Ammoniphilus sp. CFH 90114: one gene and its partner. The protein of the gene in region 1 interacts with the protein of each later gene in a pairwise test. Links are inferred from orthologs where the notes say so. Each region holds a gene or a part of one and is shown on either strand. Other genes may lie near its edges.

Region 1 (4,907 bases):
TTTCGGGACCCATCCAGGAAAGAAGTCGGAACACGAAGCACATCGAAGGTCAGACGACCTCCGTCGGGTAAAGCGATCACTTCCTCTGCCCGAACCGGATGACTTGACTTCAGCGCCTCCTGATCGCAGCCATAGCAATAGAGGAAGGCTTCTTGGTAGTAACCGCCCAGCTCCGCGAGGTCCTTGTCCGTTTTTCCTTTATAAGCTACATTCTCTAGTTGAAAGAGTTGAATCGCGAAGGCATTCGCCTCGACCCAGCGGCCTTTCGCATCTTTATAGCAAACGAAATCGGGGATGGTATCTATAAGGTAGCGTAGCTGCTCTTCCCGCTCCTGCCATAGCTCCTTCGCTCTTCGCTCGGTTTTAATCTGACGATAGATTAAGAAATAAAGTAAACATACGGTAGTAATAACAAAGATGAGTTCCACAACACTATGGACTACTGAAAATCTCTCCGAATCATATCCATACTTTACCAACACTTTTCCCGAAAAAAAGATCCACCCCATCGAGATGATGAGGTAGAGAAGTGGAACTTTCAATGAGGTGACCGCCGGCTTGCTGTTTGTCTTATTCATGGGTCGTTCGCATTATTCATCGGGAGTACGATCGAGAAACAACTTGGTTACCGAGGTGTAGTCGCCTTCGGCTACCTCTTCGTCGGTTGCATCCTCTTCCAACTCATCGATATCAAGTCCCGGTGCAATGGTTGGCTCTGTATGTTGGTTTTTCGGGTCTTTTGGCATGATAGCATCCAGCTCCTTCTTTTTTGGATTAGTATGTTACCAAAATATGGTTTCTATACAAAAAAGGGCTGCCTGGCAATCGGCCTACCAGAGCCCTTCAAACACTCGCTTATCGATCAGGTTCGTATCCACGGGACAGGTTTCATGATCCCGACCGTACTGCCAAGCCCACACATTCGCAGAACAAGATGGGGCTGCCGGTTGGTATTTAGGTGCTTTCTTCGCTCCCAAGGTTCCCACTTCCGGTTCCGCGCTCCATAGCACGAGCTGAGCTTTGACCTTTTCGTCGTTCTTCACCGCCTCACAATAGGCTTCACTAAACATCCCCTTTACCGGATCATGATAAAGTCCCGGCTTATAGCCACTCGGATAGAATCGGTCTACCCAACCCCGGATCCAGGCTTCATCAATTTGGAAAAAGTGCTCGACATTCCCGAAGGCAAAAGACCCTTTTGGAAAACCTAGTCGCTCCAAGTGAAAAATCGTGTTTGCTGCCGCTACACGCCCCTCCCAGTAGCCAATGGCTTCTCGAAATACGTTATAGATCGGCATCACCTTGACCCCTTTCCGCTGCAAGAAGCTGATTTCTTCCGGTGTTAGACCGTCGCTTACATTAGGGACCGTCGTGAGGTACCTCCCCCAATATCGCGGATAGCCAAGATGCGTGACGACACACTTAAAGAGTTCTTCCCCTACGCGAACCGCCGAATCGACACCCCAAAGCATACATCCCCTCTCCCTTCCAATAAAATTCTACTATATGGTATGTAGGCCTATAGACAAATGTCTCTGATATGTTATGGTATAAAGGATTTATTCGCACAATAGAGATAGGACTTATTTGGAGGTTTTGGTTTCATATGCAACGTTTGTCAAATAAAGAAACTTTTATGATTGGTTCCATGCTGTTTGCCCTGTTCTTCGGCGCAGGAAATATGATTTTCCCCCCTGCCTTGGGACAAGCAGCCGGGACAAATATGAGCATCGCCATCCTTGGCTTTTTAGTGACGGGGGTTGGACTGCCTCTGTTGGCCGTGGCAGCCATTGCTCGCTTTGAGGGTAATCTGCAAATTCTCGCCAGCCGGGTCCATCCTTGGTTTGCTGTGGTGTTTACGTTGATGGTTTTTCTGGCGATCGGTCCGTTCTTAGGCATTCCGCGCACCGCGACCGTGGCCTTCGAGATGGGGGCATTGCCTTTCCTACCTGTAGGGACTAATCCACAAGGTGGGCTGTTATTCGTTTATACCCTTCTGTACTTTGGGCTAACCTTCTGGCTGTCTTTGAATCCTTCTAAATTAGTGGAGAGAATCGGGAAAGTGATCACCCCCGTGCTGCTCGTGGTCATTGGAATCCTTGTGGTGCGTACGATTTTTTCTCCATTAAATACTTTCGGTCCACCCGCGGATGCCTATGTGTCTTCTCCTTTTTTCACCGGATTCATTGAAGGCTACTTTACCTTGGACGCTCTCGGTGCTCTCGTATTTGGGATTGTGGTGATTACGGCCATTCGGGAACGAGGGCTAACAGATACTCGTGGGGTAACATCGGCTACGATAAAAGCTGGATTCATCGCCGCGACCGGGCTGAGCTTGGTCTATGTTGCCCTCGGGTATCTGGGAGCGGCTAGCCGAGAATTGCTCGGTCCGATGAGTAATGGAGGCGAGATTCTCTCGGGTGTCGTGGGACATTTACTGGGATGGGTAGGAATCGGATTGTTGGGGTTGGCGATCACCTTGGCATGCTTAACGACATCTGTCGGATTAGTGACAGCATGTGGGGAATACTTCGTCAAGTTGATGCCGCGGTCCTTTTCGTATCAGGCCTTGGTTGGAGGGCTCTGCTTATTTAGTATGGGACTCGCGAACCTCGGGTTAAACCAGATTCTCGCTTACTCGGTTCCACTCCTTATCGGACTTTACCCCTTGGCTATGGTATTGATCGTGTTGTCTTTCTTCGATCGATGGCTGGTTAAAACCTATGTGTATTCAGGGGCCATGATCGGCACGGGACTAGTAAGTATTGTAGATAGTTTGCAGAGAATGGTGTTGGATATATCCCAGGTGGTGTCGTGGTATGAGTGGCTGCCTCTCTATGAGCAAGGGTTGGGGTGGTTAGTTCCAGCGCTGATTGGGGGCTTACTGGGCTACTTCGTGCCCGTAAATAGGACTCGTGAGGAGAAGAAGGTGGCTTAGTGTTGAGAAATAAAATAACCGGAAAAATTCCGGTTATTTTTCGTTTTTGCTTTGAAAAGGGGAAAATAGGAGGAAATTTTTCCGTTATCTAACGTGAAGAGACCATTTTAGGTGATTTTCAGGTGGATAGGAGGAATGGGTGCCGTTATTTAGACCCGAAATACCCAAATTTATAAAAATAACAGGAATTTCTCCTGTTATTTTTAGGAAGAGGCCTGCCAGCTACAATAGTTTGCGTAGCAACGTTTTGCCCTTCTCGGTTATCCTTAGTCGGTTCGTCCCCACTCGCTTTATATCTTCCTGTTTCAAAAGCAACTCAATCCGACTACTCGTTCTGGGGTCATCCACTTCCATATAGAGATCGTGCTGGGTTAACTCGCCTTTTTGATCTAGCAACTCTAGTATCTTTCTAGCTATAATCATCGTATGAACACCTTTTATCTTTAGTTTCCATTGCCTTTCACAGCACAGATACGTATGATGGAACTTAGGTAGTAAGCTTAATCATAAGGGATATTCGCTTGCTTTTGCAAGCGTCAATTATACATTCGAGGAGGGAGAACATGCACGCGCGAGCTTTTGGCGACTTTTTACGAGAGTCTAGACTTCAGCAAAAATTATCGATTCGAAAACTTGAACGTCTTAGCGGCGTGTCCAATGCCTATATCTCCCAGATTGAAAACGGGAACCGTGGCATCCCTTCCCCCGAGATCCTCCGTAAAATAGCAGAGCCTCTTGGCCTTTCTTATGAAGAGTTATTGGAAAAAGCGGGATACGTGGATACCCCCACATCTGATTCTATGGACTTAGAAGAGGTCTTTAAAAATATTTCGATCACCTTCAAGGGCAGGGAATTAAATGATCATCAAAAGAATTCGATGTTGAATTTTGTGAAAACGCTTATCGAAATGTCCGAGGAAGATTCATAGAGGCTTTCCCTCTATCATCTGTTCAAGCAAGGTAGAGATAGCCTCAAACAGCTGCGGATATTGTTTGGCGCGTTCCGCACGCTGAATAATACTGATTACACCGATTGAGCGACCTTCGGAAATGACAACGAACGTCTTACAATGAAGGGTAACTGGCTCCCCTTTTTTCGTCCAGGATCGATATTGGAATTCTACACTCCTCTTCGTCTCGAGAAATTCCTCATAATGATGAAATACAGTCTGCTGGGTTCCTTCATCCATAAGCCGGAACGCTTGGGTTCCGATAATCTCCTCTGGATTATATCCTAGTACATTCTGAATGCCAAAAGAAACGTAGCGTGTCTTCCCTGAGCGATCAACCAGACAGATAAACTCATCTAGTCGATTATCCCAAAATTCAACCCAATCCCCAGATATTGTACTAATGACTTTTGCAATTTCCAAGATAAGCCCCCTCCCTCCCATTGCGCGAAATGCCCAATCTATTTTTCTTTGTGTATAATTTACCATTTTTTTATATTTTTGTCGTTATCTAGCTGTGAGTTTGATGCAACCTTCTCTGTTTTACTATCCACCCATGCATCGCATATTCGATGATGCCAAGGCTTATACCAATTGCCGCTGCTCCTGGCAGAGTGATTACATTCCCTGGATGGATAAAGGGCAACATCCACGTGGTCGCAGTCATAAACAAGCTTCCTTGGATCGTCGCTAGCTCATTCCCAAACAGGGGAAGAATCGTTTCATCCGCTACCACTCCAATGAAGATAAAGAGCGTGCTAAGCACTGCCGCAGGAACCCATGACGAATATTGAAGTTGTGTGGGAAGAATCTGCTCTGCACCATAGATCACACTTGGAAATAATAGGATCTTATATAATAGGTTAATAGTCACTCTTTTTCTTAGGTCCATAGACTCACCCTCTTTATATTCTCTCATTCTCGACAAACTCCCTTCTTTTCATGCGAAAGTTGTTGATCGATATTCATTTACCTGCCAAATATTTCTAATTTATAATAAACTTTGTTACTTAATGGGA
Region 2 (4,861 bases), on another replicon or contig:
TGAGTTAGCTGAAGATTACAGCGTAGCGGAGATTGCAGCAACGGACCGCATGGTAGGCAAGAATTTAATTGAACTCAATGTTCGTGCTAAGTTTGGTGTGAACGTGATGGCGATTAAGAGCGGACCGAATATTAACATAGCACCTAAGGCAGAAGACACGATTTCTGAGGGCGATATTCTCGTTGTTATCGGTCATAACGTTGATTTGAAGCGTATGGAGGAGAAGACAAAATAGGAGTGATATGTTCGTGTGGGAAACCATTCAATCTGTTCAGAATTCCAAGGTCAAAGAATGGGCCAAGCTGAATAGTAAAAAAGGTAGAGATAAGGAGCAGCTTTTTCTTATCGAAGGTCTTCATTTGGTAGAGGAAGCACTTAAAAGTAAAGCGGGTATTCGAACGGTTCTGATTATGGAGGGGTTTCATTTACAGTCGAAGCTAGAACAGTCCTTACAGAATAGTTTAGCTACGGTTTATTGGATCACCGAGCCTATCGCGCATAAATTATCAGAAACCGAGAACCCTCAAGGGATTTTTGCTATCGTAGATATACCAGTGAACCAGGTGGACGAGCTGATTCAAGACTCTCCTGTACTCTTACTCCTAGATGCTATCCAGGATCCTGGTAATCTTGGTACCATGATTCGAACTGCAGATGCTGCAGGAATTCAAGGTGTCATCCTAGGGAAGGGTACCGTTGATGTATACAACCCAAAAACCATTCGGTCTACGATGGGTTCTATTTTTCATCTGCCCATAGTTCAAACCGATTTAAATGAGATTTGTCATGAGCTTTCTGAGCGAGGATTTAGAATCCTGGCGACGAGCTTGGAGGGAGCAGTACCGTACGACGAGGCTCTCTATGATGGCCCTGTTGCCATTGTGATTGGTAATGAGGCCAACGGTGTATCAGCGTCTATTCTTAAACAGTGTGATAAGTTCGTAAAGATCCCGATCTATGGTCAGGCTGAGTCCTTGAATGCCGCGATGGCTGCGGGGATTATCATGTACGAAGCCATTCGCCAGCGAAAGTAAGTTGCAACCTATGCTCAGATTGATTATAATAAATTCTGAAAATCAAAAGCTGAAAGTAAAAGCTGTGAAAGAGACCAGTATATAGGAACAATCTATGATTGCTTGCACGATCTGCAAGCGTTAAGACAGGGAGAGTTGGCCGTGACTGAAAGCCAACTTAGGGTAGTAGAAGCCTATAGAATTCACTCTTGAGCTGTCCCCTGAACCTTATAGTAGGGGGTACCGGAGTCATAATCTCCGTTAACAATTACTAAGTGAGAACTAAGGGAGATAATAGTCCTTTGGTTCTAATAAGGGTGGTACCGCGACCTCTCGTCCCTTGCAGACGGAGGTCTTTTTTTATTTATTTAAGCAAGCAAGGAGGAAAGAATGTGCGTGAACAATTAGTGGAAGTGAAAGAAAAAGCACTTAGTCAGCTTCAAGAGGCAGGCAATTTGAACGAGCTTAACGACCTAAGAGTGAAATATTTAGGTAAAAAAGGTGAGCTCACAGAGATCTTGAAAGGAATGGGGAAGCTCTCTGCAGAAGAGCGACCGCTTATTGGTCAGCTGGCTAACGAAGTTCGAAATGCTATTGAAGGGTTATTGGCTCAGAAGAAGGAGTCACTAGAGGCTGCAGCGTTAATAGAACAACTTAAGAGTCAACGATTGGATGTTACTCTTCCAGGAAAGCAGTTGCCTAAAGGAAATAAGCATCCTCTTACACAAATCATCGAGCAAATTGAAGATATCTTTATTGGATTAGGCTTTGAGATTGCTGAAGGGCCCGAGTTAGAGACAGATTATTACAACTTTGAAGCTCTCAACCTGCCTAAGGACCATCCCGCACGAGATATGCAAGATACCTTTTATATTACAGAAGATTTGTTAATGCGTACCCATACCTCTCCTAATCAAGCGCGAGTAATGGAGAATAAGCAAGGGGAAGTACCAGTAAAAATCATTTGTCCTGGACGAGTGTATCGCAGGGATGATGACGATGCTACACATTCCCATGTCTTTACTCAGATTGAAGGTCTTGTCATCGGCAAGGACATTCGCATGAGCGATCTAAAAGGAATTCTTCTTGCTTTCTCTCGTGAGATGTTTGGTGAAGATGTGAGCATTCGATTAAGACCTAGCTTCTTCCCGTTCACCGAACCAAGCGCAGAAGTCGATGTAACCTGTGCTGTTTGTAAAGGTCATGGTTGTCGAGTATGCAAAGATACAGGATGGCTCGAAATCTTAGGTTCAGGAATGGTTCATCCTAAGGTCCTCGAAATGTCGGGCTATGATTCGGAAAAATATACTGGTTTTGCCTTTGGAATGGGTGTAGAGCGTATTGCCATGCTTAAGTACGGTATAGAAGATATTAGACATTTCTATAACAATGACATTCGATTCTTAAAACAATTCAATCGTAAGTAGGTGGTGAAAAGTCATGAAAGTTTCCTATAACTGGTTAAAGCAATATGTGGATTTAGAAGGGATTACACCGGAGGATCTAGCGGAAAGACTGACGCGCAGCGGGATTGAAGTAGAAAGTGTGGAAGCTCGAAATAAAGGAGTATCCAAAGTCGTAATCGGTCATGTGGTGGAGAGAAGCAAACATCCAGACGCTGATAAACTTAATGTGTGCCAAGTCGATGTAGGTGAGACCGTTCGATTGCAGATTGTCTGTGGAGCAGCTAACGTTGATGCTGGCCAAAAGGTTGTCGTGTCCGTTGTAGGGGCAGAGCTGCCAGGAGGACTTAAGATCAAGAAAGCCAAGCTTAGAGGGGTGGAGTCTCAAGGGATGATTTGCTCCGCAAAGGAATTAGGGCTTAATGATAAGCTTCTCCCTAAGGCTCAACAGGAAGGAATTATGGTATTACCGGAAGAGACCGAAGTGGGTCAAGACGCTATTACTTACCTTGGATTAGATGATTATATTCTAGAACTAGGTCTAACCCCTAATCGTTCCGATTGTTTAAGCATGCTAGGAGTGGCATATGAGGTCGGTGCCATCCTCGACCGCCCAGTACAGCTGCCTGATGCCGTGGTTGAAGAAGCGGCTGAATCAATTAATGGGAAAGTGGAGGTATCCATCGAAGCAGCGGAGCACTGCACACATTATGCTACTCGTCTTATTTCTAATATTAAACTTGGTTCCTCTCCTTTGTGGATGCAAAGCCGATTAATGGCTGCAGGTATCCGTCCTATTAGCAATATTGTAGATATTACGAACTACGTGATGCTTGAGATGGGGCAGCCGCTTCATGCCTTCGATTATGATGAAGTTCATCAAGGACGTATTGTCGTGCGTCTTGCAAAAGACGGAGAAAAATTGACAACTCTAGATGATATAGAGCGAACGCTTGATGGGGAGATGCTTCTCATCACAGATGAATTGAAGCCTATCGGGATCGCTGGTGTAATGGGAGGAGCGAACTCTGAGGTCTCAGATAAAACAACCACAATCCTTCTTGAATCAGCACTTTTTAGCGGGAAGTCCATTCGTAAGACAGCTAAAAAGTTAGGTCTGCGTTCGGAAGCAAGCCTCCGGTTTGAGAAAGAAGTAGATCCGGAAGCAGTAGACCGTGCCCTTGATCGTGCTGCTCAGCTTATGGTTGAGTTGGCTGGTGGTACAGTGGCCCAAGGAAAGGCCGTTGACATGACTAGTGAACACAAGAGAGCACAGGTATCTCTACGTTTATCTAGACTTAACTTGCTGTTAGGGACAACACTAGAGGCTGAACAAGTAGAGGCGATACTCGGTCGTTTGCAATTCAGGTATACTCGCAATGGTGAAGTGTTTGAAGTTGAAGTTCCATCTCGTAGGCAGGATATTACAAGAGAGGTGGATCTAGTGGAGGAAGTCGCCCGTCTTCACGGCTACGATCACATTCCAACTACTCTTCCTATTGGACCTACAACTAGAGGAGGACTAACAGATTATCAATCCTTCCAGCGTAACCTTCGGAATATGTTAACAGGTGCTGGGTTATATGAGGTCTCCACTTACTCTTTTACCAACGAGCAGATTATGTATGACTTTGCTACCTTGTATAAAGAGACCAAGGGAATTCCTCTTTCCATGCCGATGAGTGAAGAGCGAAGCCATCTTAGAGTAAATCTTCTTCCTCATATGTTGGAAACAGCCTCTTACAATCGGAACAGACAGAACCTTGATGTTGCCATCTTTGAGATGGGTCGTGTGTTTATAAGCGAAGAGGAAAGATTAACCGTTCTTCCTGAAGAAAAATTAGGCCTAGCCGGCTTATTAACGGGTAATTGGACGGGAGATCATTGGAACTCTTCCGCTGAGAAGGCCGATTTCTATTTGGTTAAGGGTGTCGTCGAACTTGTTTTAGACAATTTAGGAATTCAGCAGGTATCTTACAGACAGGCAGAAAACCTGAAGGGAATGCATCCAGGCCGAACAGCTGGGCTTTATGTACAGGATGAATGTGTTGGTTATCTCGGACAGGTACATCCAGAACTTCAAAAGAAATACGATCTAGATGAAACGTTTGTCTTCCAAATCGATTTGGAAAAGCTCTACAGTTACGTAGCAACCATGAACCAATACAAGTTCTTACCTAAATATCCGGCGAGTACACGTGATTTAAGCATCGTGGTAGAAGAAGGAACCTCTGCAGCTGCGCTGCAACAAGTGATTGAAGAGCAAGCAGGAGCAATCCTTGAAAAAGTTGAGCTATTCGATGTGTATACGGGTGAAAAAATTGGAGCAGGGAAGAAGAGTATGGCTTTCTCCTTAGTTTACCGCAGTGCGGAAACCACCTTGACCGATCAAGAAGTTAATGAAGCTCATGACAGAGTCGTTCAGGGACTGGCGAAGGCATATAA

Evidence for each region.
Region 2: the proteins of brnQ (region 1) and pheS interact in binary tests that used the Escherichia coli proteins (3 or more experiments, as listed by UniProt). The link is inferred for Ammoniphilus sp. CFH 90114 from one-to-one orthologs.

What each region holds. Positions count from the first base shown.
Region 1 is NZ_SDLI01000020.1:29,274-34,180, reverse strand. The notes cover bases 845-3,772. They hold brnQ (branched-chain amino acid transport system II carrier protein), read left to right. Parts: upstream 845-1,606; coding sequence 1,607-2,938; downstream 2,939-3,772. Other genes in these bases: EIZ39_RS24105 (helix-turn-helix domain-containing protein), read left to right, coding at 3,502-3,772; EIZ39_RS24110 (hypothetical protein), read right to left, coding at 3,161-3,361; EIZ39_RS24120 (glycoside hydrolase domain-containing protein), read right to left, coding at 845-1,472. In the rest of the region: EIZ39_RS24125 (ATP-binding protein), read right to left, coding at 1-578; EIZ39_RS26915 (hypothetical protein), read right to left, coding at 591-746; more of EIZ39_RS24120, read right to left, coding at 831-844; more of EIZ39_RS24105, read left to right, coding at 3,773-3,867; EIZ39_RS24100 (PAS domain-containing protein), read right to left, coding at 3,862-4,311; EIZ39_RS24095 (DUF2512 family protein), read right to left, coding at 4,400-4,807. UniProt on the Escherichia coli protein: Liv-II branched chain amino acid transport system, which transports leucine, valine and isoleucine. Also acts as a low-affinity threonine transporter.
Region 2 is NZ_SDLI01000009.1:9,201-14,061, reverse strand. The notes cover bases 541-3,422. They hold pheS (phenylalanine--tRNA ligase subunit alpha), read left to right. Parts: upstream 541-1,405; coding sequence 1,406-2,440; downstream 2,441-3,422. Other genes in these bases: pheT (phenylalanine--tRNA ligase subunit beta), read left to right, coding at 2,454-3,422; EIZ39_RS18620 (TrmH family RNA methyltransferase), read left to right, coding at 541-1,034. In the rest of the region: EIZ39_RS18625 (potassium channel family protein), read left to right, coding at 1-235; more of EIZ39_RS18620, read left to right, coding at 243-540; more of pheT, read left to right, coding at 3,423-4,861.